Regions from separate parts of the Brevibacillus antibioticus genome, predicted to be linked through region 1. Evidence: riboswitches for the same ligand, from Rfam matches in the RefSeq annotation. Region 1 holds a riboswitch; each other region holds the start of a gene.
What was found. A riboswitch is a leader RNA that binds a small molecule or an ion and turns the genes downstream of it on or off. The one in region 1 is predicted to bind S-adenosylmethionine.
Positions count from the first base shown of each region.

Region 2: another riboswitch for S-adenosylmethionine. It lies ahead of E8L90_RS02295 (pyridoxal phosphate-dependent aminotransferase); the one in region 1 lies ahead of E8L90_RS27255 (sugar ABC transporter substrate-binding protein).
Region 3: another riboswitch for S-adenosylmethionine. It lies ahead of E8L90_RS20805 (methionine ABC transporter ATP-binding protein); the one in region 1 lies ahead of E8L90_RS27255 (sugar ABC transporter substrate-binding protein).
Region 4: another riboswitch for S-adenosylmethionine. It lies ahead of E8L90_RS04520 (homoserine dehydrogenase); the one in region 1 lies ahead of E8L90_RS27255 (sugar ABC transporter substrate-binding protein).

Region 1 is NZ_SZNK01000001.1:5,678,170-5,685,807, reverse strand. It holds gene E8L90_RS27275 (YcdB/YcdC domain-containing protein) at 1-1,088, opposite strand, end outside; gene E8L90_RS27265 (ABC transporter permease) at 1,726-2,724, opposite strand; gene E8L90_RS27260 (sugar ABC transporter ATP-binding protein) at 2,726-4,216, opposite strand; gene E8L90_RS27255 (sugar ABC transporter substrate-binding protein) at 4,310-5,332, opposite strand; SAM riboswitch class I at 5,426-5,545, opposite strand; gene E8L90_RS27250 (ATP-binding protein) at 5,748-7,001, shown strand; gene E8L90_RS27245 (DUF421 domain-containing protein) at 7,049-7,638, opposite strand, start outside.
Region 2 is NZ_SZNK01000001.1:502,176-509,813, forward strand. It holds gene E8L90_RS02275 (2OG-Fe(II) oxygenase) at 1-44, opposite strand, end outside; gene E8L90_RS02280 (methylated-DNA--[protein]-cysteine S-methyltransferase) at 37-576, opposite strand; gene moaC (cyclic pyranopterin monophosphate synthase MoaC) at 744-1,226, shown strand; gene E8L90_RS02290 (MFS transporter) at 1,230-2,477, shown strand; SAM riboswitch class I at 2,538-2,652, shown strand; gene E8L90_RS02295 (pyridoxal phosphate-dependent aminotransferase) at 2,735-3,916, shown strand; gene E8L90_RS02300 (hypothetical protein) at 4,065-4,535, shown strand; gene E8L90_RS02305 (aminotransferase-like domain-containing protein) at 4,731-5,939, shown strand; gene E8L90_RS02310 (alpha/beta fold hydrolase) at 5,995-6,813, opposite strand; gene E8L90_RS02315 (family 1 encapsulin nanocompartment shell protein) at 6,957-7,638, opposite strand, start outside.
Region 3 is NZ_SZNK01000001.1:4,336,923-4,344,560, forward strand. It holds gene E8L90_RS20790 (peptide ABC transporter substrate-binding protein) at 1-1,550, opposite strand, end outside; gene E8L90_RS20795 (MetQ/NlpA family ABC transporter substrate-binding protein) at 1,740-2,579, opposite strand; gene E8L90_RS20800 (methionine ABC transporter permease) at 2,640-3,305, opposite strand; gene E8L90_RS20805 (methionine ABC transporter ATP-binding protein) at 3,306-4,319, opposite strand; SAM riboswitch class I at 4,420-4,535, opposite strand; gene E8L90_RS20810 (LCP family protein) at 4,692-5,678, opposite strand; gene E8L90_RS20815 (MFS transporter) at 5,866-7,095, shown strand; gene E8L90_RS20820 (DUF4179 domain-containing protein) at 7,156-7,638, opposite strand, start outside.
Region 4 is NZ_SZNK01000001.1:901,706-909,343, reverse strand. It holds gene E8L90_RS04525 (CapA family protein) at 1-801, shown strand, start outside; gene E8L90_RS04520 (homoserine dehydrogenase) at 839-2,104, opposite strand; SAM riboswitch class I at 2,191-2,302, opposite strand; SAM riboswitch class I at 2,368-2,474, opposite strand; gene E8L90_RS31055 (hypothetical protein) at 2,569-2,703, opposite strand; cobalamin riboswitch at 2,863-3,068, opposite strand; gene E8L90_RS04515 (DinB family protein) at 3,094-3,609, opposite strand; gene E8L90_RS04510 (cyclase family protein) at 3,627-4,268, opposite strand; gene E8L90_RS04505 (Gfo/Idh/MocA family protein) at 4,290-5,279, opposite strand; gene zwf (glucose-6-phosphate dehydrogenase) at 5,304-6,803, opposite strand; gene kynB (arylformamidase) at 6,901-7,521, opposite strand.

The sequences.
Region 1 (7,638 bases):
GCATCTTGGAATGATAGTCGTGGCGTTTCATATTCCATTTTTTGATTAACGGTAAAGGCAAGTAACTCGTTGGTCGTTTGATTGAGTGTAACGCATACAAAATCCGGATCGTAAATGGTTTCAGCGTCCTCATCTTCTGGTAAAGGCCAGTAATAATGAATAGTAGGTGGCCAGTCAGGGTTTGCGGCAGCGTCAACAAATCTAAAAGATCCACTCCTTGGATAGAAAGTTAATCCATCCTCATTTGGAGTCACGACTGTCGCTCTTTTAATCTCTGCGTGAGTTACATCTATTTGAAAATGTTCCTTCAGCCACAGCTCGATCTCCCGAATGTCTGTGAAAAAAATAGATTCTCCTTGGGCAACTACCGGAATGACCTCGGAGTGTTTTTCTACAAGTCGTCTGCCCCCGATGACTGTCTTTGCTATTTGTCCTGTCTCCGCATGAATGACGACATAGTCCAGCGGTACCTCATCAGGGATGTACGTGAGCTTCCCTTCATCTTCTTCATCGCATATAAGCATCATGTTTTTCTGGAATAAAGCTAGGTACGCTTGTTTCGCCTCATCCTTTGTTATGATTTGCGGCATAGTCGGTTTATTTTTTCGATCAAAATCATGAAATCCGCGGTAATAGATGCTGACCAAATTTCCGAACTCGTCCAAAGCTATTCGCAGATGTACTCCTGATAGGGGAATCCCATGAAAAAAATAACGATAGTACAGCTCCCATTGTTTGGTCTCACGATACTCTCTTAGGTTGGCTGTATTGTCTCTCACCATCTCTTTCAGATGATCCCCATATAGTTTTTCCGCCACTTCTATGGCACGCGCAGTTACTGACTCGGCATCGAGCCGCTCGCCAGAAGCAAGCGACTCTCGGTACGCTCTATCTAGTTGGAACTCCATCACACAACCCGTTTCTTTGTCTATTTCCAGTTCTGTATCATCATGACCTACTTTTATCTCACAAGTTCTCCATTTATCGTCCGTTCTGATTTTCACAGGAGATATTTCACGCAAACGAGGAAACAAGCCAAACCATCTCTCCATCGTCTCCCGAACTGCTTCCGTTGGATATGTAATCATAATTTCCCTCCCGAACGAAAAAACCGTCAATGCAGACCCTGACGGCTTTCTCTATTTGAATGCTACATCTTAATCATCATCGTCATCATCGGTTGAGCTATTGTCGATGGTGGTAGTCGAGAGCACTTTTCTGGTAATTGCATGTATGCGTACGTCTACTGTTTTGGAATCTTTTTTCGTGATCACCCGATAGACTGCTCCACCATCTACTCCTCCTAAGCCTTACTCCATTATCTAGATGATTTTAACAAATATTGGATGTGGCTCAAAGAGTAATTCGTACGAAAGATATAACTTTTTACTTATATCGATAATCCCCCCACTGCCAGTACGCGTAAAAAAATGACCATCGCCCCGATCACAGCAACCGTATATTTTTCGTTGCTGGACAAGGTGAGGGAGAGCTTTTTACTCGCGAGTGGGCGTTCTATCTCTTCTTGGGACAGAAACAGAGCCAGAGCCAGAACAAACCCGAAGGCACAACGAGTATACGCATAAAAATAACATCCCTTCTCTTTATTTGAATTTGCTTTCGCATTTGTCTCACTTGAGTAAGACCAATACTAAGCTTCCAAAAAGAGAAGGGAATAGGAAGACGAGAATTTGATGAGAGAAAAGCAAGAAGAACGTTACGATTCTAAACGTTTCGTTTTCTGCGCAGTTGATAATAGGTCACAGCCAGGGCAAGCGCCAAAACCGTTCCCTTAATAATATCGTAAGCGTAATACGGCAGATTGAGCATCGTCATACCGTTGAGGAGTACCCCGATCAGAATGGCTCCCACAAATGTACCGAATACGTTTGGCTTTCCTGCACCGAAAACGGAGAAGCCTACGAAAGCAGCCGCTACTGCATCCATCAGCATAGAGCCGCCACTGCTCACCTGCCCGGTACCGATCCGTGCTGCCAAAAGCATCCCGCCCAAGCCCGCAAAAAGAGCAGAAAGCACATAAGCCAAGGTACGATAGCGATTCACAGGAATCCCCGACAGACGGGCTGCTTCCAAATTGCCGCCTGTCATGTACAGCATCCGCCCCTGTCTCGTATAGGTCAAGTACACATGCGTGATCGCGACAAGTAAAAAGGTCAGGATAACGGGAACCGGAACGGAAAGAATTTCCCCTTGGCCCAGCCAGAGGAACCATTCCTGAAATTTCCCCGGAGCCTGCGAGCCGTCCTGCATCGGCATGTTTGCGTAGATCGAGTAGCCTTGGGAATACGTCATATGAATGCCGTTGACGATGTAGAGCATCGCCAGAGTAGCCAGCAAATCAGGAATGCGGATTTTCACGACCAGGAAAGCGTTGACCAGCCCAACGAGCAAGCTGAGTACAATCGGAACAACCAGAGTCGTGACAACTCCTTGTTCGTACCAAACCATCATCGAAGCAGCAACGACCGTGGTCAATGAAACCGTCGATCCTACAGACAAATCAAAGCCTCCGACAATCAGCGAGAACGTAACGCCAATCGCGACAAATGTCACAATCGAGATGGAGCGAAGAATGTCCGTCAAGTTGTCGTATGTGAAGAAATACGGGTTGGTCAAACTGAATAACAACATGACAATGACGATAACGGCAACCGTTCCGTATTTGTAAACAAAATCAAATAAGCTAAACTTTTTATCTGCCATGTTACTCACCTCCGCTTGCGTAGTACATAATCAGCTCTTGTGTTGCTTCCTCGCGACTCAATTCCTTCACGATCTTGCCCTCGAACATGACGAGAATCCGGTCTGCGATTCCGATGACTTCCTGAAACTCACAGGAGAAATACAGGACACCCTTTTTCTGCTCAGCAAGATTTCCAATCAGGCGGTAAATATCGCTTTTCGCCCCGATATCCACCCCTTTTGTCGGCTCGTCAAACATAAAGAGGTGAGCATTTGTATCCAGCCATTTGCCGATAGCGACTTTTTGCTGGTTTCCGCCGCTGAGAAAACCGACAAGCTGCTTGATATCGGCTGTCTTTACACCAAGGCGCTGCACGAGCTCTCTTGCGTTAGCTGCTTCCGCCCCTCTTTTGATAAAACCGAGCCAGGACTTCTTTTTCAACGAGGCGACAGACAGGTTGTTCTGCACGGACTCCTCTACGAAAATGCCTTCTTTGCGCCTTTCCTCCGGGACGAGTACGATTCCTGCATCGACGGCGTCCTTTGGCGAGCGCAGCTGGACACGTGTTCCATGCAGTCGAACGGCTCCAGCCTTTGCCTCGTCCGCACCGAAGAGCAATCGGGCGAGCTCAGTCTTCCCTGCCCCAACCAGACCGACGACGCCCACGATCTCTCCCGTGCGAACCCGCAAGTCGACTCCTTGTACTTTGCCGCCCGCCACACCTGACGCCTCAAAAATCGTTTCGCCAATCGGCACTGCAAGCTTCGGGAACTCCTCGTCGAAGCTTTTGCCCAGCATGTTCGCGATCACTTCATCCATATTCGTAGCCGCCGTCTCTGTGGTCACGACATGCTGTCCATCGCGCATAATGGTGATCCGATCACAGATTTCAAAGATTTCCGGCAACCTGTGGGAGATATAAATGATCCCGACTCCGGCTTTTTTCAACTGTGCAATGATTTGAAACAGCCGCTCGCTCTCCTTCGTGCTCAACGGTGCTGTCGGTTCATCGAAAATGACGTACTTCGCCTTTTGAACGGTAGCGCGTGCAATCAAAATCAATTGCTTTTCCGACAGCGTACATTCTTCGACGAGCATCCTCACCGGAATGGAGAAGCCGAGGTTTTTTAAAATCTGCTCTGATTGGTTGTACAAGCTCTGCCAGTTGATCAGTCCCTTGGTTTTCGCCTGGACGAGCTGGCCCGCCAATATGTTTTCAGCAACGCTCAAATACGGGATCAAGGCGGTGTCCACTTCCTGATATACACATTGAATGCCCTGTGCATTGGCGTCCTGCGGAGATTGAATCGACACGGCCTGTCCATCGATGGTGATCGTACCGCCATCTGCCTGATACGCTCCCGTGAGGATTTTCATCAGGGTACTCTTTCCCGCACCATTGGCACCGAGCAGTGCGTGGACCTCTCCCGCGCGCACCTCAAAATCGACGGATCGCAGGGCTGGAACCCCAGAGAACTGCTTCGCCATCCCTTTCATCTGCAATGTGGACATGTTTCACACCTCCTGTTTACCTGCGTGTTCCAACCTCTATAAGGAAAAATCCCGTTGACGGATACAGATCAACGGGAAAAGCCAGTTTGGTTCTTACTTGCCCCACTCTTTTACGTATTGGGACAAGTCGCCCATCGTTACTTTTTTATCCTTCGGCAGGTCTTCCTGTTTCACCAGCACTGGATTCAGCTTCACGTTGTCTGGCACTTGCTCGCCTTTGATTTTTTGGAACACGGTTTGGGCATGAATGCGTCCGATATTGGATGGGTCTACTGCTGCCGTCGCTGTCCACGGAGAGTTTTCCGCCTGGATCATTTGCAGATCCTCATCGCTCAAATCGATGGCGTATACTTTGATTTCCGTACGACCTGCTTGCTGGATAGCACGTGTCGCCCCTTTGGCAAATTCATCCCAAGCCGCCCATACTGCTGTGATGTCACCTTTGTTGGGATACTTTTTCAAGATCGCTTCCATCTGCGTTTGTGTATCGAGTGCCGTATTGTTGGTAGCAGAACCGAAGGCAGCAATCTCTTTCAAGTCTGGGTATTTCTTCTGGAAAGCTTCATACGTGACTTGGCGTTTTTCCATCGGCGCAAAGCCAGCAACCCAGATTTTTACGATGTTGCCTTTGCCATTTGTATCTGCTGCCAGCTTCTCCAGGCTCAGCTCTGCCAATTTGTTATCATCCTGCGCCACAACTGGCACACCCGGAATGTTGATGTCTGTATCAAACAGGACAACCGGGATTTTTTTATCCACGGCCTTTTGTGTGCCCTGCTGCAACGCTTCCGCCGTACCATGGTCGATCAGAATACCATCAAACTTTTGGTTCACAGCCGCGTCGAGGTTGGACGCCATTTTTGCCAGATCGGTATCTGCATTGAATACGGTCAACTCGCCGCCGTTTTTCTCCACCTCTGTCTTCACGCCATTGATGTATTGTGCGGAGAACGTCCCTACGTTTTGACGCATGATCAGTGCGATTCTCTTCGCCTTCTCTCCCGAAGCACCGCCGCTTGTGCTGCCGGTTCCCGTTGTTGCCCCGCTGCCGCATGCCGTCACAAGAACAGATGCTGCCAAAACAAGTGATGTGATCAGACCAAGTTTCTTTTTCATTGAGAAGCTCCCCCTCTTTTTTACGAAACTTTCGAGAAATGCAAAAAATCCTCTTTCACAGAAAAAGAGGACAAAAATCGACAAGATTCTCGCCTCTTATCTGTCAGGTATTCTACCTGGTGGAGTTAGCACCTTGGCTCGAAAGAACGCATTCTCTCGTGCTAGGTTGCCGGGCTTCATAGGGCCATTCCCTCAGCCTTCTCTTGATAAGAGTAGTTTCTATTTTCGAAACGTTTGTATAAGTATATACAGAATATAATCCGGCAATTACCTATCTGTCAACTAGGTTTACCAAAAGAATTTTCTTGATAAATATTCCAGCTACTTCTATAACATCAAGAGGGATTTTGTTGTGTCTTGTCGAATTATCGTAGATTGATACAAGCCTAGCAAATATTTGCAATGGGGATGCTACATGAGTCTATTAAAAGAAGTCATTCTTCAATTGTTTTTCGCCATTATCCCGTTTGTGTTTTTCAACATTTATTACCGTGACAAAATGAGGAACTACAGCCGTTCCTTTATTGTCATCACCAGCTCAGCCTGCATGTTTCTCGCGATGACCTTCGCGCCGAGTGTCACGACTGGCATGTTTTTTGACATCCGACATGTCATCATTCTTTTCGGACTGGTTTATGGCGGAATTGAGATTGCCTTGCTCCTTCTGATTGAAGCCTTGCTTTATCGGTACTACCTAGGTGGCGAAGGAACATGGGTCGCCATGCTGATTCTTATAGTCAATTTTGTCTTCTCACTCTTTTTGTATCGACACTACAAAGCCAGTTATCGGAAAACACTGTATCTTTTTATGACGAGTGCGATTTTTTCTACGGTTGCTTTAGGGACTACTTATTACTTTTTTCCCACGTACGTAACTCAACACCTCGTTTACTACACCATAGTGATTCCTATTCAAAACTTTTTCGGCCTCTGGTTATTAATGTCGCTTTTCAGTAAATGTGTTTCGGATAAGGAGCTGTTTATTCGCCACGCGCAAAACGAAAAAATCCAGACGATGAGCCATGTTGCTGCATCGCTCGCACACGAGGTTCGCAATCCGCTGACAGCAGTCAAAGGGTTCTTGAAATTAATACAGGAATGTCCGGAAAATTTGGTAAAGGTCGATCAATACATCGGCATCAGTCTCGATGAAATCCAACGGACAGAAGCTATTTTGACCGAGTACCTTGCGATTTCTAAGCCGCTCAAGGAACGGCATGAGATCATTAATGTGAGCGAGCATCTGCAAGCCATCCGCGAGGTGATGCTCCCCTTTGCCAATATGCATAACGTGGAGCTTACACTGCAAGACTTTGAGAGACCTGTGACGATCAAGGCCAATTCAGACGAGTTCAAGCAAGTGCTGGTGAATTTCATCAAAAATGCCATCGAGGCGTGTTCGGATATTTCGGACGGAAAAGTCTCCCTGGACTTGCTCATCGAGCGAAACAAAGCCCTGTTGGTCATCAAGGATAACGGCGTCGGCATGGATGCAGGACAGATCAGCCGCCTCGGAACGATTTACTTTTCTACGAAAACAACTGGGACCGGTCTTGGATTGACGTATTCCTATCATGTCATTCATGCGATTGGTGGAACGGTCAAAGTATCAAGCAAACCACGAGTAGGAACCAAGTTCACCATTATGCTCCCGTATAAGGCACAGTAACTTCTTGCAGGTTTTGCAGAGGGACTGTGCCTTTTTCCATTCGATCGCTAATGATGCAACGGGGGTACTTGTGGTTCTTTTTCGTTTTTTAAGGAGAACTGCAATTCATTTTGGCGATTGATTGTTGCGAGAAAGACTTGTTCGGACGCGATCCCCTTTTTCTTCAATTCGTGCACAAGCCATTGCTCGTCCCGTTTCCGGTATGACAGCACATCCGGATAAATCTTGCCTTCCACAACGACAGGCAACGACATTCCCGCAGAATTAGTCTGGACGCTTAAATCCTGTTTCGTTACGAACTGCTGCTCTACTTTTTTGAGCACAGTCAACCGACCGTTCGCCTCGATAATGGCCAAATCAATTTCTGCCAGGTCAAAAATGTCTTTTTCGCGAAGCATATGGAGGACATTATCGAGCGAATAGCGGATTTTTTTTAGGTTTTTGACGTGAAAAGTCCCGTTGTAGAAAATGACGGTCGGCTCAAATGTAACCATTCTGCCAAACCAGCGAAAGACAATGGACAACTGCGATACGACCCGTTGCAAGATGCCCAATGTCACAATCGCTACTGCAATCGAAATATGCCGGACATCTGGCTCTGCAATGTCAGCCCCTGCCACTGAGCCCAAAGTAATAA
Region 2 (7,638 bases), 5.2 Mb from region 1:
TGCCAGTCAAGTGCTGCGATCCCTTCTGTCAGTGAACTAGCCATGCTTCACACCCCGATTCGTCCTTTTCTCCAGATCAAGCAGAGCTGTCTTCATGGGCAGTCCTCCCCGATAGCCAGTTAGTGAACCGTTTTTACCGACAACGCGGTGGCAGGGGACTGTAATGAGAACCGGATTGGCACCGATTGCGGCACCGACAGCACGAACAGCAGCAGGCTTTTCAATGCTGTTTGCAATGTCGGTGTACGATGACGTTTGACCGTATGGGATTTGGCGCAGTGCCTCCCAGACAGCGAGCTGAAAAGGTGTTCCGGACAAGTCGCAATCCGTGGAAAAATGCTCGCGTGTTCCTTGCAAATACTCCATCAGTTCTGTTGCAAAAGGCTTTAGCCATGGATCGTCTTGCACCAGCGTACTTTGTGGGCGATGCTTTTCAACCCACGCTTCCAATTCAGCAAAAGGCTGGTTGACCGAGCCGACATAACAAAGTCCGGCAGCCGTTGCAGCCAAATAAATGGTCCAATCACCAAGCACAAGCATTGACCAGCGTACCGTCTGATCCTTCATCGTTTCCATATCCAAATGCCTCCTTTGAGCTGTGTACGCACAGTATACCTCCAGCACCTGTTCTTTGTACGTTTTTGGGAGTGGATGAGCAAGATATCGAAACCCTCTACATTCCCATTGCTTTTATCCATCGGTGGGAGTAAGGTAGGATGAGATAGAGGAGGAACGATACTCGTATGACTGATCAATTAACACATTTTAATGAACAAAATCGAGCGCGGATGGTGGACGTATCTGAGAAGGACGTCACAAAACGGGTGGCAGTAGCTGAGAGCCAAATTAGCATGAAACCTGAAACCCTCACCCGAATCCGCGAAGGTCGAATCGAAAAGGGCGATGTACTCGCCGTTGCGCAGGTGGCAGGTGTCATGGCTGCCAAAAAGACGTGGGAAATCATTCCGATGTGTCATCCGCTGCCATTGACTGGCATCGACATACAATTTGCTTTTGTAGATGAAACGACGCTTGCGATTACAGGAACCGTGAAGACGACAGGGAAAACAGGCGTCGAGATGGAGGCGTTGACCGCTGTCAGCGTAGCGGCTTTGACGGTGTATGACATGTGCAAAGCGATGGATAAAGAAATGATAATCGGTCCGACCAGTCTGCAATTCAAAACAGGCGGAAAAAGCGGCGATTTCCATCGGGGAGAGAAGTAAGGCATGAGGCAAAAGTGGGAAACCTACCCGAGCAGCATTCGTTTATTGGCGATTGCTGCCGTCATTTTTTCTACCGGAATGGCGTGTATTTGGCCGCTAGTTACGATCTATATTCATAACCATCTCGGAAAGCCGCTGACTGTAGCCGGCTTCTTGTTGCTTTTAAATCAAGGTGCATTCCTGATTGGGAGTGTTGTCGGCGGGATGATGTTTGACCGCTGGGGCAAAATGCGCACCATTGTTGTTGGCTCCATCGGCGGAATGCTTATCTCCGTCTGTTTAGGTGTTACACAAGATTTTACCGTATATGTCCTACTATTATTATTGAATGGATTGTTTTGTGGATCCCTTTCTCCCGTTATGAATGCGCTGGCAGTGGTTTTATGGCCGGAGGGAGGCCGTAAAGCAATCAATCTGATTTACGTCTCCCTCAATGTGGGTGTAGCTGCCGGTTCTGCTTTAGGCGGCTTCTTGGCAAGTGTTTCGTTTGCTTGGACGTTTTTCGGAAATGCGATTTCACAAGTAATTGTGCTGACGATGTTCATGCTCATTTTGCCGCGTCAGTTAAAACTGGCAGAGCAAAAACGTCAATTGCAGACAACTACTCCCGAACAAGCAGAGGACGAACTTCTACGAGAACCTCAGCAAGAGGCCAAGGTCATATGGGGAGCATTGCTGCTCTTATGCGGGGGGCTATTAATTAGCTGGATTGTCTATGTACAATGGACGACGGTGCTGTCGACCTACATGCAATCCATGGGGATTTCACTCCGTCAATATAGTCTGTTGTGGACGCTGAACGGCGGCTTGATCCTGTTTGGTCAGCCATTGATCGCATGGGTCATTCGACGCTTTGCCCGTACGCTAAAAGCACAAATGCTCTTGGGCGCATATATCTTTGCCTTGTCGATGTTAATTTTGTCTCAATCAACGGTTTATGCAGGCTTTGTGGCAGGTATGTTCATCATGACACTGGGAGAAATGCTCGTGTGGCCAGCTGTTCCGGCAGTAGCTGCACAGTTGACGCCAAAGGGACGAGACGGCTTCATTCAAGGGCTAATTGCAGGGACTGGATCAGCAGGACGGATGATCGGACCATTGCTTGGCGCTTTCATTTTCCAATCGATTCATGCACAGGGACTATTGTTTGTAATGGCAGGCTTGTGTTTGTTGTCTGTGGCATTCTTCGCTTTCCACACATCTTTTCAAAAAAGAAGGCATCAAGTTTCGGTACAAAATCAAGCATCTTGACACGGTTTGCGTGCTCAAGTAGTATGATATAGACGAAAAAACAGTATATTCCGTGTGTTTGACTTATTCAGAGAGGTGGAGGGACTGGCCCTATGAAGCCCGGCAGCGGATCTGTTCCATGTGATGGACAGATGCTGTGCCAATTCCAGCAGGATTATTTCCTGACAGATAAGGACGTGACCAAGCTGATCTCCCCCTTTTTCTGTATGGAAAAAGGGGGTTTTACTGTATTGGCCCAAGAAAGGAATGGAAGAAAGATGCGCATTCAACCCTCCGATATGATTGATCGACTCCCTACCCAGTTTTTTGCGACCCTGGTGGCAAAAGTAAACAAGGTCATTGCGCAAGGCCATGACGTCATTAACCTGGGGCAGGGCAATCCCGATTTGCCGACACCGCTGCATATTATTGAAGAATTACAGGCGCAAGCGGCACAACCACTCCATCACAAATATCCGCCTTTTCAGGGACGCATGGAACTGAAGCAGGCAGTGGCACATTGGTATAAGCAAGAATTTGATGTAGACCTCGATCCGGAGGAAGAAGTAGCGATTTTGTTCGGCAGCAAAACCGGACTCGTAGAGATTTGCCAAGTACTCATGAACGCAGGCGATGTTGCACTGGTTCCAGACCCAGGCTATCCGGATTATTGGTCGGGAGTAGCTGTCGTAGGCGGACGGATGGTCATGATGCCGTTGAAGGCGGAAAATGACTTCTTGCCAGACTACAGCCAGCTGTCCCAAGCTGATTTGGATCGAGCGAAACTGATGTTTCTTAACTATCCGAACAATCCGACAGCAGTCAACGCACCACTGGAGTTTTATGAGGAAACCATTCGTTTTGCCCGAAAACATGAAATCGTTGTCTGCCACGACTTCGCCTACGGAGCAATCAGCTATGACGGGAAAAAGCCGGTCAGCTTCATGCAGGTTCCGGGTGCAAAAGAAGTGGGCGTAGAATTTTATACCTTGTCCAAAACGTACAACATGGCAGGCTGGCGTGTGGGTGCCATGGTAGGTAATCGCGAGCTGGTTCGTCTGATTAACCTCATTCAGGACCATTACTTTGTCAGTCTGTTCGGAGCGGTACAGATGGCGGCAGCCAAAGCGATGACGGATTCGCAGCAGTGCGTCCGCGATCTCGTCGCTGTCTACGAAAGTCGCCGCAATGCCCTCTACTCCAATCTGCATCGGATTGGCTGGCAGGCTCCGCCATCTCAAGGTTCGTTTTTTGCTTGGCTTCCAGTTCCCAGCGGCTTCACATCCGTGGAGTTCTCTGACCTGCTTTTGGAAAAAGCGCATGTCGTCGTAGCACCGGGGAATGGCTTTGGTCCGACAGGTGAGGGCTATGTGCGAGCGGCTTTGCTATCCAATGAAGAGCGTCTCGCGGAAGCGGTCCAGCGAATCGAGCGGTTAGGGTTATTTACGAAAACAAAATAAAAGCGAGTCAAATTGGCCACACTACCATATATGGAGTGTGGCTTTTTCTTCTAGAATAAAAATCATTCTCATTATTGACAGATAATGATTTTCATTATACGATGTCATTGTTAATGATAATTAGTCTCATCGAGAGCGGGAGGGTACCATGCGCTATCAGATTAACGGTTACACGGATATGTATACGGTGATCGCCAACGAGCGAAAAATCGGCGGAGCCATTGAAGCAGGCCAGATTCGCTTGCGGACGGGAGAAGTTTACGCCAATGCTGTTCTCACTCGTTTGGAAATGTCAGGTGCGCATTTTTGCTCGATCGGATTTGTTACGGAAGAAGGCAAAAGGCTGATTGTTCATGTGAATGATATCAGCATGATCGCTGATGCTCGTCACGTCAACGTATGTGAGCTGACGAACGAATGCATGAGAGTAGAGAAGTCAGCAGAAAGACTGAAGCGATTGAAGCGACTCTGTGAACTGAATGAAGGCAGCTGTACGCCGACCTTCCAGGAAGAGGCATTGCTGTTGGCAAGCGATATCGGTATGGAAGAAGCGTCTAATCATGTCGATCTCTCTTTCCTTCCACAAACAGAGAAACCACGAGTGTTCCGTATTGCTTAGGAGTATATAGATCATACATATGGACCCCTTTTCGTTTGATACGAAGAGGGGTTTTTTGCATGCAGTGTGTGAAGACTATTGGTTGAACAACCGCTCGACATAGTCAAAACCTATCTGCTCATAGCTAGCAAAGATTGGACTTACGCTGTTGACAGTGATAAAACAAGGATAAGCAAAATCAAGGGGGAACGGAACATGGAGTACTCATTTTCAAAATCTGTCGAAGCACTATCCTCCTCGGCTGTCCGGGAAATCTTGAAGCTGACCCAAGGCAATCAAGTGCTCTCGCTCGCAGGTGGACTGCCAGCAGAGGATTCTTTTCCAATCGCAGAGATGCGCGAAGCGTTTAACCGTGCGTTCGATCAAGGAGCAAAAGCTCTTCAATATGGATTGACTGATGGATACGTACCGCTTCGTGAGTGGATTGCATCCCGCATGAAGCAAAAGCATATGAACGTCGGTGTAGATAATATGATCATCACTACGGGCTCTCAGCAAGCAGTAGACTTGCTGTGCCGTGTATATTTAGACGAAGGCGATGTCGTTCTCGTTGAAAATCCTACTTATTTGGCAGCCGTTCAGTTATTTCAATTCCGGGGAATCAAAGCGATCCATGTAGACGGTGACGCCGATGGGATGGATTTGGATGATCTGGCGAAAAAAATAGCCCAGTATCGCCCGAAAATGGTGTACGTCATTCCTACCTTTGCCAATCCGACAGGAAAGGTATGGAGCCTCGAACGCCGTCTCGGCTTGCTTCGTCAATGTAAGGCGCAAAACATTCTCATCCTGGAAGACGATCCATATGGAGAGATCCAATTCGATGGGGAAGCACCGTACCGCTCGGTTTTCTCACTGGATGAACATCCGACCGATTCTTGTGTAGTGTACACCAGTACCTTTTCCAAAATTGTCGCGCCAGGCTTGCGTACCGGATGGGCCATTGGAGATACACGCGTGATTCAAATGATGGTGAAGGCGAAGCAAGCAGTGGATTTGCAGTCGAGCACAATTGACCAGTACGCTCTGTATGAGCTGTTGTCCCGCTTTGATCTGGAGCGCCACATTGAGAAAATCCGCGAGTCCTACAAGGCGCGCATGGAGTGGATGCATGAGCTCTTGGTTGCGCAAAACTGGGAGGGCGTACAGTGGGAAAAACCAAGAGGCGGGATGTTCCTCTGGGTGAACCTGCCTGAGCACGTCGATGCAGAGAAGCTGCTGGCCCGATCCGTAAAGGAAGGCGTGGCATTCGTACCAGGGAAGCCGTTTTATGCAGCCGAGCCGCAAGTCAATACGATGCGCTTGAACTATACGCTCTTGAACCGGGAAGACACGGAGCTTGCGATTTCACGACTGGGCAAAGCATTCCACGCCTATAGTGAATCACTGGTGACAAATGTGTAATGGAAGCAAAAAGACAACCAATCTCCTTGAGCTGGTTGTCTTTTTTAATGCATGTTTACAGGGAAAGCTCCCTTTGCGCCCGATCCAGCCATTCATTCACAAGCTCTGTAAACAGAAGCGGCTGCTCAATCTGTAAGTTGTGTCCGGCACAATCGAGAGCGGCAAAAGAAGAGCGAGGATAGCCTTCGATGATATTCCAAATATCGCGATAGCCGACAGAATGATCTTGTTTGCCCACAACAAAAAGACTCGGATGTGGGAAGGGGGTCGTATCCAATGGGAAGGACACGCCATACGCTTGTCTGATTTTCGTGAGGAAAGAAGGGTCAGACAGCATGTAGCCGTCGACAATCTCCTTTTTATAGCGGTTCCAAGTATATTCAGTAGCTACTACTGCCATCGACTCAAACTCCGCTCGCTCTGTCTCACTCAACTTCTCCCAGAGCGAAGGTTCCTTTACTAGGACGGGTTTATCCGGCAGTGTGCGCTTTTCTTTATCAGGAATGATGTTCGGGCAGATGAACAGGGCGCCCTTCACTTGATCCCGGCGCTTCTCGATAACTGCTCGTGTAAGATATCCGCCGTATGATTCACCCGCAATGAAAAAAGGTTCACCTGGAATGAGTTGATCGATGAACGCGAGGACAACCTCCAGAATATCGTCCGTAGTGTGGATATGTTCGTAGTTTTCCGTTTGTCCCATTCCGGGCAGGTCTATGTATAGGCGTCGGTATCCCGGACGTTTCTCAAAAATTGGTTCCAGACAACCAGTCATGCATCGGTGATCAAGTGAAAAGCCGTGAATCATTACGACAGGAAAACCGCTTCCGATCTCCTCATAATAAAGGTTGACGCCATTGACCTCGCATCTCATAAAAAGCCCCCCAATGACACTTGTGTCAGATTGTTTCGAAAGTTTGTAACGCACGTTCTTATTATAAGTGATCTGGTACATATTTCAAGGATGAAAAAACACACCCACAACGAGAATCGTCAATGGGTGTGCCAAAGGGCTTCCTATTCTTCTGTTTCTTCCAAGGTGCAAATGGCACTTGGACGCTTGATCCGCAATACAACGCACTCATATACACGGAACAGACTGTTCATTTGCTCGTCTCCGAGGAATGCAGAGTCGAAGTCTTCTGCAATCGCCAGGTCGAGATTGTGACGGCCAGTCGCTACCAAGACGCCGGAACGGCCTTTAATGGTAGGAGATTGGAAGACACCATCTGTAACGAGATTGCGAACATGCTCGATCTCAAGTACGTTGGTGCCTTTGTGCACGCGATGCAAGAGAGAGTAGAGCTCAGGAGAAACAACCAGTGCATACGGACCGCTGTGTCCCATTTTCAACAGCTTGTTGCGTGCTTCCACGATATCGGCAAACGCATTGCCAGATTCCATCCAATCGCTCTTCAGATGAGTGAGGCGGCCTTTCACGTTCATCAGACCAGGAAGGTCGAATTCCGCAGCACCGTTGAAGATCAGATCGTCTTCCATCAGTGCACCACCAGCAGCTGCGTTGGCAGCCGCGCTCATGTCCAAAGGCATGCCCAGTGTACGTGCCTGGGCAACATCGCGCCAGTAGAGCATGAAATCCTTGTACAGGATCGGAATCGTCATGCTGACACGGCGGCTAGGCTGTGTCATTTCGAGAGATTCTCCGCGCAGGGAGAGACCGCCAAAACGGGATTCTTCA
Region 3 (7,638 bases), 1.3 Mb from region 1:
AACATGGGAATCAACGGCATAGCATCCATGAAGATTTGCTCAGCCTCGCCAAACAGTTGCTTGCGCTTCTCTGGATCAGTTTCTACCGATGCCTGTTTCAGCAGCTCTTGGTAGCGCGGGTCTTCCCAGCCCGTGTCGTTGTTGCCTGTATTACCATCACGGAACATTTCCAGGTAATTCATTGGATCATTAAAGTCTGCATTCCAACCGATACGGCCTATTTCGTAATTCAGTTCATGCATATCCTGTATGTGAACAGTGGCCTCCTTCACCATGAGCTTTACTTCAATGCCAAGTTTTTGTTTCCATTGGTCCTGAAGCGCCTCGGCAATTTTCTTATGTCTGTCGCTTGGATTGTAAGTCAAAGTGATCGGAGGCAGAGTTGACACGTTAAGCTCCTTCATACCTTCTTCCAACAGCTTTTTGGCTGTTTCTACATCATTATCCTTGAAGTAGCCTTCTTTGTTGATAATCATAGATTGCGGCAGCATCCCCATCGTTGGCACTTGGCCCACTTGTGTGATGTTATCTACGATGGTTTTACGGTCAACTGAGTATGCCAAGGCTTTACGAATTTTCACATTGCTGAGCGGCCCTTTTGTCGTATTCATCTTGTACCAGTACATCGTGGCTTTTGGATGAACAACGAGCTTACCCGCGTCTCTCAGTGTTGGGATCGCATCGGTGGGAAGTCCGCCGAGTGGCTGACCTGCCCAATCCAGCTCACCGTTTTCGAACATGGACAGGGCTGTATTATCGTCCTCGATCATCGCGATCTCAATGCGATCGAGCTTCACTACGTCTTTATCCCAGTAGTGCTCGTTCTTTTCAAGTACGATCTTGCTCTTGTGCCCCCACGCTGTCAGCTTAAATGGACCGTTACTTATGTGCGTCGCCGCTTCGTTTGCCCATTTTGGATTGGCCTCCACTACTTTTTTGTTAACCGGGTAGTACGTGTAGAAAGCCGTCAGCTCCAGGAAGTAAGGCGTTGGATTCTCCAGTGTGACTTCCAGTGTTTTGTCATCGATTGCCTTCGCGCCGAGTTCGTCGGGATTCGCCTTGCCTGTGTGAATCTGCTGCGCATTTTTAATGTAGTACAGCTGATAGGCATACTCCGCGCCAAAGGTCTTGCCGAGTGCACGTTTCCATGCATACACGAAGTCGTGGGCAGTTACTGGATCACCATTGCTCCATTTGGAGTCACGGAGCGTAAACGTATACACCAGCTTGTCATCCGAGATTTTCACATCGGATGCTACTGAATTCACTGGCTTTGCGTTTGCATCGAAGCGAGTCAAGCCATCAAACGTAGCACGAACGATCGCTCCCGCAGTGGCATCTTTCGCAAGCCCAGGGTCCGCTGTCGCAGGCTCGCTCATAATGTTCGCCCGAAATACGTGGGGCTTTCCATTTGCAGGCTTTTCAGCGGTCGCTGCAGTTCCCTCAGCTGGAGGGGTTGTCGTAGATGGCTGCGTACTTGTGGAGCATCCAGCTAACACGCTTCCAGCGACCAACATCGCGCCAAGAAACAACTTGAGATTTCGTTTCATCTGAAAATTCCCCCTTATCTATATTTTCTCATTTCAAACACAATATACGCGACCGGAATTGGGTTGAAAACAGGGTTGCGCTATATTTAATTTAATTTTATGAAAATTCACCATATTATAAATAAAAGTAAAGCCCAACCAGCTTTTCGGCCAGTTGGGCTTTTGTTGATCGATCAATTATTTCTACTTTTAGAACGCTGGGATAATCGCGCCTTTGTATTCATCTTCAATGAACTTTTTCACTTCAGGTGAGTTCAGTGCTTTTGCCAGCTTTTGAATGGCTTCGGAATCCTTGTTGTCAGGACGAGCTACCAAGAAGTTTGCGTATGGAGTATCTTTATCTTCAATAAACAGAGCGTCTTTGGTTGGAACAAGCTTTGCTTGCAGCGCGTAGTTCGTGTTGATCAGCGCCAAATCTACTTCTTCCAGAACACGCGGCAGCATTGCTGCTTCTACTTCTTTTAATTTCAGGTTTTTCTTGTTCTCAACAACATCTTTCACTGTACCGCTGATGCCAGCGCCTTCTTTCAGCTTGATCAAACCGTTTTTCTCCAAGAGTGCGAGTGCACGACCGCTGTTTGTCGCGTCGTTTGGCAGCGCGATTGTTGCGCCATCAGCTAATTCATCTACAGATTTTATTTTTTTGCTGTAAGCGCCAAATGGTTCGATGTGTACAGCCACTACTGGCACCAGGTTCATGTTTTGGCCTTTATTGAAGTCTTCCAGGTAAGGCTTGTGCTGGAAGAAGTTTGCGTCGAGTTGTTTCTCGTTCACTTGAACGTTAGGTTGTACGTAATCAGTGAACTCTTGGACTTCCAAGTTCACGCCTTGTTCTTTCAGTTTTGGTTGAATGAACTTCAAGATTGCTGCATGTGGAACGGGAGAAGCGCCTACCTTCAATGTTACTTCCTGTTTTCCGCCTTGTGCACCGCCTTCAGCTGGAGCAGGTGCTGTTTCGGTTTTGCCTCCGCAAGCTGCCAAAGAAAATGCCAACACAGTAGAAAGTACAGATACGACTAGCTTTTTCATGAATGATTTCCCCCTTGCATGTATTTCGTTTTATTTTTTGTCAATCTATATGGAAAGATCCTATTTACGGCTGAATTTCTGAACCAGACGGTCCCCCAGCGATTGTAAGATCTGTACCATCACCAGCAAAATAACAACCGTCACAATCATGACATCGGTTTGGAAACGCTGGTATCCGTATCGAATCGCCAAGTCACCCAAACCGCCTCCGCCAATTACCCCAGACATCGCTGTATAGGAGACTAGCGTTACCGTCGTGATCGTAATACCCGCGATCAGACCGGATCTAGACTCTGGCAAAAGGACATTCCAGACGATCTGCCAATTGGAAGCACCCATAGATTGTGCAGCCTCAATCACGCCTTTATCAATCTCACGCAGAGAGGTTTCCACCAAACGTGCGAAAAATGGAGCGGCACCAAACACGAGCGGCGGAATGGCACCCAGTACCCCGAGTGAGGTTCCTACGAGCATTTTCGTCACAGGAATCAGCAAGATCATCAAAATGATAAATGGTACCGAGCGCAATACGTTGACAACGAATGATGCGATCGAATAAAAAGTGCGGTTTTGCAAAAGCTGTCCGCGTGAAGTCAAAAACAGAATGATGCCCAACGGCAAACCAATCAGGACGGTAAACAGAGTGGAGAAGCCGAGCATCGTGAGCGTGTCCATCGTACCTTCGCCGATTTCAGCCCAATCCACATTTTCGAATGTCCAGTCCATTTATATCACCTCTACTTCCAAGCCACGTTGGCGCAGCGTCTCAATGGTCTTTTGATTCTGTGCGACATCGCCTTCCAGCTCGATTACCAACTGACCATACGGCGTATCCTTCATGCGAGAAATGGTTCCCTGCAAAATACTGAACACCGTACCTGTCTCTTGCATGGTTTGGAACAAGATAGGCTGGTACGTTTTTTCTCCGAGGAAGGTGACACGAGCAATCGTGCGGTTCCCCGAAGCCTTTTCGTGCTCGACTGCTTCGCGCAGCTCTGTAGAGTCTGCTACTTGCTCCACGAATTCTTGTGTCGTTTGATGCTTCGGACGAAGGAATACATCCAGTACGTTACCCGACTCGACGATTTTTCCTCCATCAATCACGCCGACACGATCACAAATAGAGCGAATGACGTGCATCTCGTGGGTAATTAACACAATGGTCAAGCCCAGCTTGCGGTTGATGTCCAAGAGGAGTGCGAGAATGGAGTTCGTCGTCTGCGGATCGAGAGCCGATGTAGCTTCGTCGCAGAGCAGCACTTTTGGATCATTCGCGAGCGCACGGGCGATCCCGACACGCTGCTTTTGTCCGCCAGACAGCTGGGTTGGATATTTGTCCTTATGTGCCTCCAAGCCAACCAGCTTTAGCAGCTCGTTCACTTTCTTATCAATCTCTGCCTTCGGACGCTTTGCCAGCTTGAGCGGAAAAGCGACATTTTCGCCGACTGTTGAAGAAGATAGCAAGTTGAAGTGTTGAAAAATCATACCGATTGCGCGACGCTTTTCTTGCAGCTTCCCTTCATCCAGCTTTGTCAAATCGACGCCGTCCACAATAACTTCCCCTGAAGTTGGACGCTCCAGCAAATTGATGCATCGGATCAATGTACTTTTCCCGGCACCAGAGTGTCCGATAATCCCGTATATTTCTCCTTGCTCTATGGAAAGGTCGATCCCCGTTAACGCTGGGATGGTTTTACCTTGTACTTGATAGCTTTTATGCAAATGACGCAGTTGGATCAACGCATCCACCTCCCGACCATAATCTTGATAAAAATATAAAAACCCCTTTTTCACAAACGAAAAAGGGGCTGCAACGCAATGTATACGTTCGCATCCACCCTTCTCATCTGTACAAGATCCAATAATCCTGTAGGAATTGGCACCGCGACGTTCATTCGAAAATGAACCGGCTGCCGGGCTTCATAGGGCCTGTCCCTCCGCCTCTCTTGATAAGAAAGATATCTACGTATATTATGTTCGTTTTTTCTATTTCATGATGATACAAAACGGATTATATCCTTTTTGAAAATATCACGTCAATAGTAATAGCAGGAAAAGTTTTTTGATCCATGACGCCGTTGCGGATGATTTATCACAAAAAAAGCAGCACGCTTAGTTTTGCGTGCTGCTTTTCTTTTCTTCCACGGGTTGATCTGATGCTTCTGTAGGAGGTGTAATTTTTTCTTGGACAAACGACTGAACCTGATCGACATCTGGAACCAGAACGGAGCCTGCTCGGTGCGATTCACGGAACATCCCCATTGGCGGCAATTGATAGTTACCTGGCTCTAACGTATTCAATTTTAATCCAAGTGCAGACAGCTTCAGCATGTCCACCGAACTAATATTGGTTTGAACATACGGTGATACTTCCTTCAAAATGGTAGGAAGCTGCATCAGCGTCGTACCGTTCTTCATCTGATCCACGACTGCCGTCATTAATTTCCGCTGCCGCTCCGTCCGTGTATAATCGGAGGTCGCATCATGGCGGAAACGAGCATATTGCAAGGCTTTGTCTCCATCCAGCTTTTGCAGACCCTTTTTTAGATTAATATCGTAGGCACCTTTATCTGTTGGGTCATGATAATACATGTTTTTTTCTACATTGATCTCGACTCCGCCTACTGCATCAATCAAAGCCTTGAAGCCTTCAAAGTCAGTAATCACGTAACGATCAACCGGAAGTCCAGTGAACTGACTAACTGTTTCCATTGCCAGCTCAGGTCCACCTTCTACAATCGCAGAGTTGATCCGCGAACTGCCTCTACCGGGAATATCTACATACGTATCACGTAGGATTGAAAACATGTCATAACGTTTCCCCGTAGGATCGATGCTGACCAGCATCATGGAGTCAGAACGAGGAAGCCCGTTATTTTTCATTCCTCTGCGGTCTACTCCCATCAGCAGGATATTGACACGTTCCTTGCCATCCCACTCAGGTATTTCTGCTGCTTTGGTGGAATTCCCACCACTAGGCGGTGCGATGTTAGGCTCTTGAATATTTTGAGCAAATTGATAAAAAGAGTATCCGTAATATCCAGCTGTCGCAGCCATCACGACAAGCAAAAGAAGCAACACTCGTTTCCATATTTTCATAAAGTCCACCTTTATTCTCTCTATCCTCAGTTGATGTCATCTCTCCACTTTGTCTAGTATACTCGAATTCGACAAAATTGGAGCAGCCTTTATTTGGGTACCCATCACTTTATAAACATTTTAGTTTACAAAGTTTCAAAAACTCACTATACTGTTCTTATCCATAATGGGTAAGGGGTGCATTCGCGTGATATCACCGTCAGCTTTCCTCAATCGCTATCCACGTGAGGCCATTTTTTTCCTCATCGCCAGCTTTATCAACTCCTCCGGGAGCGCCTTTATGTGGCCACTTACTACCTTATACGTACATACCATTTTGCAACGCTCGATGACAGAAGCTGGATTCGTCTTGATGATCCAATCTCTGGCTGGAATCTTCGGCCAATTCATCGGCGGATCGTTGTTTCATCGACTAGGTGCCAAGCGTCTCATTGTCGGTGCATTGATTTTTCAAGGACTTATTCAATTTTCCATTCCTTTCGTTCAGAGCTGGCCTTTCTACCTGATACTCATGATGGGGCTTGGCTTTACGTTCAACCTATCGTTTCCTGCCATTCAGGCATTTATCGGCTTTCGTTGGAAGGAACAGCGCCGAGAATTGTTTAACATCGTCTATGTCGGAAACAACCTAGGGATGGCAATCGGTACCGCGTTGGCTGGAGTCATTGCCACTTTATCCTTCCAGCTTACGTTTTGGTTCAACAGCACGAGCACCTTACTCTTTGCCTTGTTTTTCTTCCTTTTCATGAAGAATATTTCGCATCAGGATCTGGTAGGTGAGCAACAGGAGGAACAGCAAAAACACCGCGAGAAAAACAACTTTACCCTGCTATTGCGGTACCAGTTGTATTTGTTTATGGCATTGGGCGCAGCACTCATTTTCTTTTCCAATACGGTTTGGAACACAGGCGTTGCTCCTTACATTACAGAGCAGGGTATGCCATTGTCATCGTATAGCTGGCTGTGGACCATCAACGGGATTATCATTTTTGCTGGCCAGCCCATCACGTCCTGGATCAAGCGGTTGTTGAATCAGAGCTTGTCTGCCCAACTCGTCGTCAGTGCCATCGCGTATGCTGTCGGTTTTGGGTGTATGCTTGTCTACCACGGTAGTTATTACGCATTTGTTGTCGGAATGGTTATCACTACATTTGGAGAAATGCTCATCTCGCCCACTATTCCTACTTTTATATCGGAAAAAACCGGAGAGAATGCTCCCTTTTATTTGGGGGTCGTAGGGGCAATTACAACTGGCGGAAGGCTCTTGGGGCCGCTGGCTATGGGGTTCATGTATGACCATGGTGGCATTCATCCAACTCTGTTCTTGGCAACGCTTGTCTCTGCGGGTTCGGTTCTGCTCTGTCTGTTACATGCTTATTTTCATCGGGAAAATCAAGCAGAGGTTGCTAAATACTGATTTCAATTGCAAAGAAGCCGCCCGATCCCTATTACAGGAACGAGCGGCTTGTTCATTACACTACTTCTTTTCTCCCTTGATTTGCACTTCCCAATCGACTTTGTTCTCTTTTATTACATGATCGAGGAAGACTGTTATTTCCTTCACATCTTTTTTCTGAAAGAGCACTTCTAGCTTCCCTTCGAGTTTTATCGTACCATTTTGGTTTTCTTTTTTGTTGACCATTAACCTTACTACTCTGGCCTCATTCCCGTTTTCGTCCTTTACCGTCAATAGCTTTGGAAGTCCCACAATATCTTTGGCAAGAATGGCTTCCACTGGAATATCGATTGAGGTATTCTCCTCATTAACTTCCATTTCGATCGATTTAAACGTGATTTGGTTCCCAGCAACATCTACTTTTTTCGGATTTTTCTCCAGTTCAGCAAGAGATAGCTTGGTTTGAGAAGAGACTTTCTCTCCTGTATAGACAGCATCGAGCTTCATTGTCAAGTTTTTTGCTGGGTCCAGTGGCATGTACGTATGGACAAAACTCGTACTTGG
Region 4 (7,638 bases), 4.8 Mb from region 1:
GTCTACAAGTCATCGCCACTTGCTGTCCCTGCCATGAAAAACGCTGGGATTGATGTGGTAAATCTCGCCAATAATCACTCCATGGACCAAGGAGTTCCCGGGTTGCTGGATACTTTTGACGCTTTGGATGAAAACCGGATTCAATACGTCGGCGCCGGTAAGGATGCTAGCCGTGCCTATTCGCCTATATTCATAGAAAAGAACGGCATCAAGATCGCGATTCTCGGTTTCAGCAGGGTCATTCCCGAAACGAGCTGGTTTGCAGGTGATTCCCAGCCAGGTATGGCCGCTTCCTATGATCCTACATTGGCAGTGAAAGCGATCCGTGAAGCAAACAATCAAGCGGATCTCGTCGTGGTGATTTCACACTGGGGCAAGGAACGCTACGATTATCCTATCGATCATCAAAAAGAGCTGTCTCGTGCCTACATCGATGCTGGTGCAGATTTGATTGTCGGCGGTCATCCTCACGTCCTTCAAGGTTTTGAACGATACAACGACAAATGGATTGCGTACAGTCTCGGCAATTTCATTTTCACACGATCAACCGAACCCAAGACTTGGGAAACGATGGTCCTGCAAGCAACCTGCACGAAAAGTGGTGATTGTGAGCTGACGATGCTTCCGTTTCACGCAGAATTGGGACAAGCTGTACCGATGAATGAAAGCAATGGCGCTGCCCTACTAAAACGCATTGAATCCATTTCTGAGAGTGTCGAGATACAAAGTGACGGGCGTGTGCAGCCGCGTGCAAAAGCAGTGGAGACTGCCCCTGACAAAAGAAGCCGTGTTTCCAGGTAACTAGAAATACGGCTTTTCTTCTTATTATTCCTCTTACTTACGCAGATTCGATAATGGGGAAGCATCGTACTTCTAAGCCAAAATCATTTTTCAATAAGGACTCATGCTCTTCACTGATTCCTGTCACGATCAAACCTGCGCGCAAGACGCCCCCCAAATCGAATTGGACTTTTAATTTATGAACGTTCACTCCTACTTGCTCGAGGAAATGCAAGACACGATCTGGCGTAGCAGTATGACACGAGCCCTCAAGATAACAGAGGACGTGTTCTGCCGAGTCCACCGTGACTCCAGCTTTGTCAGCCGTTTTTTCTTTCCAGGTAGGATGCGGTGTGAATGGCTGTGTCAATAAATAGGCCAAATCCTCCACGACTGCACTCGCTGTGGGGAGCTCTCCTGCCCCTCTTCCTGTAAACAACAAGTCTCCCACGATGTTACCGGATAGCTGGACAGCATTAAATGCGTCGTGGATTTGCGCCAACGGATGGCTCAGTGGAAGCATGGTTGGTTCAACAGATAGGCGAATTTCTTGTTCGGCTTGATAAGCCTGCGCGATCAGCTTGATCCGGTACCCCAACTCGCTCGCAATCCGAATGTGACCCGCTGACAAATCTGCAATCCCTTTGCGAACAACATCCGCTAAAGGCAGCGCTTCTCCATAAACAAGCTGTGTCAAGATATACAATTTATACATCGCATCAAAGCCTTCTACATCCGAACGAGGGTCTGCTTCCGCATAGCCCAGCTCCTGCGCTTGCTTGAGCACCTCTTGGTATGAGAGCTGCTCTGCTTCCATTTTCGTCAAAATGAAGTTCGTTGTTCCGTTGAGAATACCGCGAACACCTTGGATATCGTTCGTGCGAAGGAACTGCCGGAGCACGCTCAAGATCGGGATGCCCCCTGCCACACTCGCTTCATAAGCAAGATGCACTTGATACTGATTGGCCAAATCGACTAGCTCTGTTCCTTTTTTCGCCAGGAGCTCTTTATTCGCAGTTACCACATGGCAGCCCTTTTCAATTAAAGCACGGACGTAGTCATAGGTAGGTTCTACACCACCCATGACCTCCACCACGATATCCACATCGCTTCTCAATACATCCTCAAAGTCAGTTGTCAGTAAAGCAGGGTCGACATGAACCGCCCGCTCTTTTTCCGAGTCACGCACCAATGCCTTGACGATCTCAATTCGTTTTCCCAGACGAGAAGCCAGCTTCTCCTGTTGCGAACGGATCGTTTTGATTACGCCTCCACCAACTGTTCCCAATCCCAATAATCCCACGCGTACCACTTCTGTACTCATCCTGACCACCCCATACCCCGAGTTTTAGATAAAAAGAAAAGCCATCTTCGATAAGAAGAAGGCTTGTTAGCAGCTAATGCTCCCCCTCCTTATCTCCCAGGACGTATATGTCCTGCAGGAATTGGCACCTTGTCACAAAATATGCGTGACGGTTGCCGGGCTTCATCGGGCCAGTCCCTCCACCTCTCTGGATAAAGAAAATATGAAATTAAAAAAACCTTCTTCGCTAAGAAGAAGGTTCATCTACTAATGGAGTAACCCGCTTCTTATCTTTCGAGACGAAACGTCTCGCAGGAATTGGCACCTTATTGCCATATGCAACGGTTGCCGGGCTTCATCGGGCCAGACCCTCCACCTCTCTGGATAAGAACTATTTATGCTGTTGAGCTTTATTCTAAGAAATTCCAAGGCAAGCGTCAACAAAATTCTTTCTTTTCTGATTGCAAGCTAATTTGGCAAGGCTTTCAATTGTGGATGAACAGGCTTTCCACCTCTTCCATACTGCAGCAAGCGCAATGAAACACGCCCTCCTGGCCTTCCTTAGGTATCTCTTTTTCCTCAACATATCCGCACCATTGGCAAATGAAAAGTTGAATCATCGCACGCCCTCCTCTTCTTTTATCCTGCCCAAAATAAAAAGAGCATTTTCCGCTCGACCGTGACGATCGTTAGAAAATGCCAGAAAAGGAGGGACGTACTTGTCCACTCGCTGTTTTTTGCAAGCCATCTCTAACACCTCCCTATCTCCCGTAGGTCTATCAGTGTTGTCGAAACAGGCAGGTCTCCTGACTATGGGATCATCGTTTCGCGTCGCCTTCCCCGTCTATTTTGATAGACCAGTGGCTTGTTGGACGCTGACTCCCCTCTTACAGTGGCGGGACCGTGTCGGATTTGCACCGAGCTTCCCTATTATCCTTGTGGCGAGTTGGTTACGCCCTAAGGAACCTGTTTCCACCTATGAAATTGTCTATTCTCACTGCTACGTTACCTTACCCGAAGTACCGTTCTATCAAAATGCTAGTGTGGTGAGCTTCATGTCCAGCAATCACATAGGCCAATGTCCTTGCAGATAGCTTGTTTCCGTTGGCAAGTCCTGTACGCAACCACGCTTCTGGCGAGATTCCTCGCACCTGCGCGATGGTGGAAGCACGGACAGCCTTATACTCTTCCAGTAAATCAGACAGGTCTCTTAGCTGAAAACACCCGTTTTCAACAAAAGCATTCTCATCAAAACCGACGAGGGGTGTCTGATCTCCTCTCGCGATTCTCAGCAGGCGATAGCTCATGATTCGTTCTGCATCGATGAGATGACCCAACACCTCTTTAACCGTCCATTTGCCTGGCGCATACCGATAATCAACTTGTTCGGGGGCAAGGGACGAAACTAACGCGACGATCCTCTCTCCTTGCTGCGTGAGGATCGTTTGGAGCTCCCCCTCCGGTACAAGACCCATGTAATAGTCAAAATAAGCAGCGTATTCATCGCGCTCTGGTCGTCTGAGCATATGTTTCCCACTCCTCGTCATTCAGTTTCAATAGACAAGTTACTATGTAAGCCTTCAAACAATAGGACCCTTGCCGGGGCTGCATCCGTGCCGATCAGCTTGAGTGGTGCAGCTACCAGAAAATACTCGCCTGGCGGGACCTCTGCTAGCCGCAAGCCTTCCACGACAATGACTCCCGCTGCAAACAATTTTTTATGTGTGGGGTGACCTTCCTGGCTGCGTTCGATTCCAAGTGCATCGGTACCAATGCCCCGCACCCCCAGCTCACTTATATATTCCGCACCTTCTTCTGACAGAAAGATGAATTCAAAAGAGAACGCCTCTTCAAAAGAGTTTTTCGTTTTAAACAGGACAAAATCTCCTCGCACCAAATCGAAGCTCTCCAAGTCGGAGCGGGTGATCCTGTCCTCTACCGCTGTGAGATCGAGAACCTTGCAATTGCCCACTAGCTTTTCCAATGAAATACTCTCAAATGTATCACCAGCATTCACCATGTGCAGGGGAGCATCCACATGGGTACCCGTGTGAAGATCCATGTCGATTCTCGATTCGGTTACATAGCCACTGGTAGCCGTACGTATTTTCGGTTGCTTTTCTGGCTTGTTTTTATACACTGTCATTCCTTCGTAAACGGTGGCGGTTACATCATACATTTTCATCCCAAACGCCCTCCCCTTTGCCTACTGTTTTTTTCGATCCGCTGGAAAAACAATCCCCATCTGTCTTCTCGCTTCATCCATGACCTGCATGGTCATTTTGGAAACTTCATGCGAATTCGTTGCAGATTGTCTGGCCCCGCTCCTCGCCAAGTGTAGGAATTCTCTTATTTCATAATGCATGGTCTTCGGGGTCTGAGGCCTTGTTACGTGTTCGGTTCGCCCGTCCCTGTAACGAATGTCCACTTCTTTGAGATGGTTGATTCGATCGATCACCATCGTAGCGTCCTCCCCTTGAATTTCTGCTGGCTGATAGGAGGTCGTAATTTTCGAGAAGCTAATGATTGCATCCATCTCTCGATACTTCAACAACATACTACCTTCTCCATCCACTCCAGAATCAAGCACAATTCCTTCTGCTTTGATATCGTCTGGTCTGCCAAAAAGGATGAGTAATGGATAAAGACAATAGATACCGATGTCCATCAAGGCTCCGTTTGAAAAAGCAGGATCAAAAGCACGTAAAACCTTCCCTTCGCGGTAGGCGTCATAGCGAGAGGAATATTGGCAATTGCTAGCAATAAAGCGTCGTACTTTTCCCAGCTTGTGCAGGTTGTCTTGTATCGCAAAAAAATTGGGCAACAGTGTAGATTTGACAGCCTCCATGAGCAGCACGTCATTTCTATTCGCTGCTTTGATCATTTCTTCTGCCTCAATCGTATTGGAAGCCAGTGGCTTTTCACACAATACGTGCAGCCCCGCGTCCATGCACTGGATCGCTTGCTCCGCGTGGCAGGAGTTGGGGCTCGCAATATAGACGGCGTCCATATTTTTGCTTGCTACCATTTCTTCTAAGCTATTATAGGCGAATGGAGCATGGTACTTTTCAGCGAATTCCTTGGCGCGCTCGAAGGTACGTGAATATACAGCCTGAAGAGAAAATCCTTCTACATTTTGACCAGCCTGGATAAATTCTTCGGTGATCCAGCTCGTTCCGATTACGCCAAATCGCATCTCATCCGCTCCCTTTTCTTTTTTCTATCTTGTTGAAGTGATTGGCACTCGTTCTTCGACCTTATCCAGCCACCACACGAATCCGTCTGCTGCAAGCAATTGCTCCGCGGCCTTCGGTCCGAATGAGCCAGCTTCGTACGTAAAGAGTGGCACCAAATTTTCAGCGAAGGCTTCCAAAATCGGTGTCACCCACTCCCACGACAGCCGGACCTCGTCCCAATGTGCAAAGTAGGTGGAATCCCCTCGGAGCGCATCGAACAAGAGCAGCTCGTACGCTTCTGGCACGTCATTTGTCCCTGCACTGAAATCTACGGTCACCGGCTCAATCTTACCGCTATTTGTCGGATTCTTACTATTTACCTGCAAGGCAATACCTTCGTTCGGATTCACGCTGATAATCAACAAATTAGGCGATGTCGTTTCATTTTGCTCCTGGTATAGCTTTTCGTGCGGATTTTTGAACTCAATGACGATCCTGGTTGATTTCTCTTGCAGTCTTTTTCCCGTTCGAATATAAAAAGGTACCCCTTGCCAAAACGGGTCATCAATCCAGACACGAGTGGCAATATACGTTTCTGTCATCGAAACAGGATCGACACCAGGCTCGTCCCTGTAACCAGCTACAGACGTTCCTTGAAGATGTCCTGCGCTATACTGACCGCGAATAACGTGGGTGCGGACTTCTTCTTTCTTCATTGGACGCACGGCGGCCATTACCTTGCGTTTTTCTTCGCGGATATGGGCGGAGGTGATTCGCTTTGGAAGCTGCATGGCGATGATCATGAGCATTTGCAGCATGTGATTTTGGAGCATGTCGCGTAGTGCTCCGGCTGGCTCGTAATATCCAGCCCGATCCTCGACGCCGACCGTTTCATTCGCCGTAATTTGCACGTTGGCGATGTACTGATTGTTCCAAAGGGCCTGGAAGATCGGGTTCGCAAATTCGAGTGCCTCGAGGTTTTGCACCATCGGTTTTCCCAAGTAATGGTCAATGCGATATATTTCTTCTTCCAAAAATGCTTTCCCTAGCTTTTCATTCAATTCTTTGGCGGATTGCAAATCATGTCCAAACGGCTTTTCAATGATCAGACGCTTCCAGCCTGTCGTTGAACCCAGCCCGCTGGATTTGATATTGGTTGCAATTCCCTCGAAATATTGCGGGGCCACTGACAAGTAAAACATCCGGTTTTGCGGGATCTGCAGCTCTTGCTCTCTTTGCAGCACCAGATCATGTAGCGTTACATATGCACTTGGTTCTATGACATCTACTGCCGCATAACGACAAGCAGACAAGAAAGCGTCTAGCTCGTGGGAATCAATCTGGGCGCGACGAGAAAACTCATGGACAGACTGGCGAACAGTTTCCTGAAATTCGTCATTAGACCAGTCCCTTCTCCCCACACCGATAATCGAAAAGGCAGCAGGCAACTTTTGATCTACATATAAATTAAAGAGCGCAGGGAAAATTTTGCGTTTTGCTAAATCTCCTGTCGCGCCAAAAAGGACAAAGGTCATCGCTTCCATCTACTTTTTCATTCCCTTCATACGTACGCCGTGATGATGGTGTTTGTGGTTACCCTGTTATTATTCGAGAAAATCACTGCTTTATCAATATGCAGCCTTACGAACCACGCAAGATTGCACGTACCGGACTTCCATCAGCTTCTACCAAAGGCAGCGGCAGTGCGATCAGTTCGTAATCACCCGGTTCGACATGATCGAGCAAAAGCCCCTCTAAAATATGAATATCATGCTGGTGAAGCCCATGATGAGCAGCCAGTTCCTTGCTGTCCAACGGATCGACTGATGGGACATCTACTCCAATCAGCCGAATACCTTTTTTGGCGAGGAACACTGGCAAGTCCGCTCGCAGATGACAGATGGTTGAAGGAAATTGATGAGGGTCACGCCATGATAATGTTTTGAGCAGCAGCCGTTCCACCCCCTCCAGATCAACCTGGGAAAAATCTTCTGGGCCAATGCTGGAGCGTCCAGCAAGCTCTACCACTCTTGCCTCACCGATGTACAAGTCTAGGGGCAATTCAGCTATTTTTCGACCATCGTCATCGAAATGAAACGGAGCATCCACATGGGTGCCTGTGTGAATACTCATCGTTACTTTACCGACATTGACTGAGCCACTCTCCGCTTTGGGCCAGTTTACGACATAGTGAAAGGGAGTGTCCCCTGGCCAGGTCGGCATACCTGCCATGAACGGACGGGATATATCTATGATTTTCATCGTGTATCCTCCACCTTCCAGCAACTGTTCGTGCCTACACTCAGCGTACAGAAAAGACTGTATTGAGTCAATATTCTAACATTTAGACCAAAAAAAGACCGCAGCCTGATAGCGTGC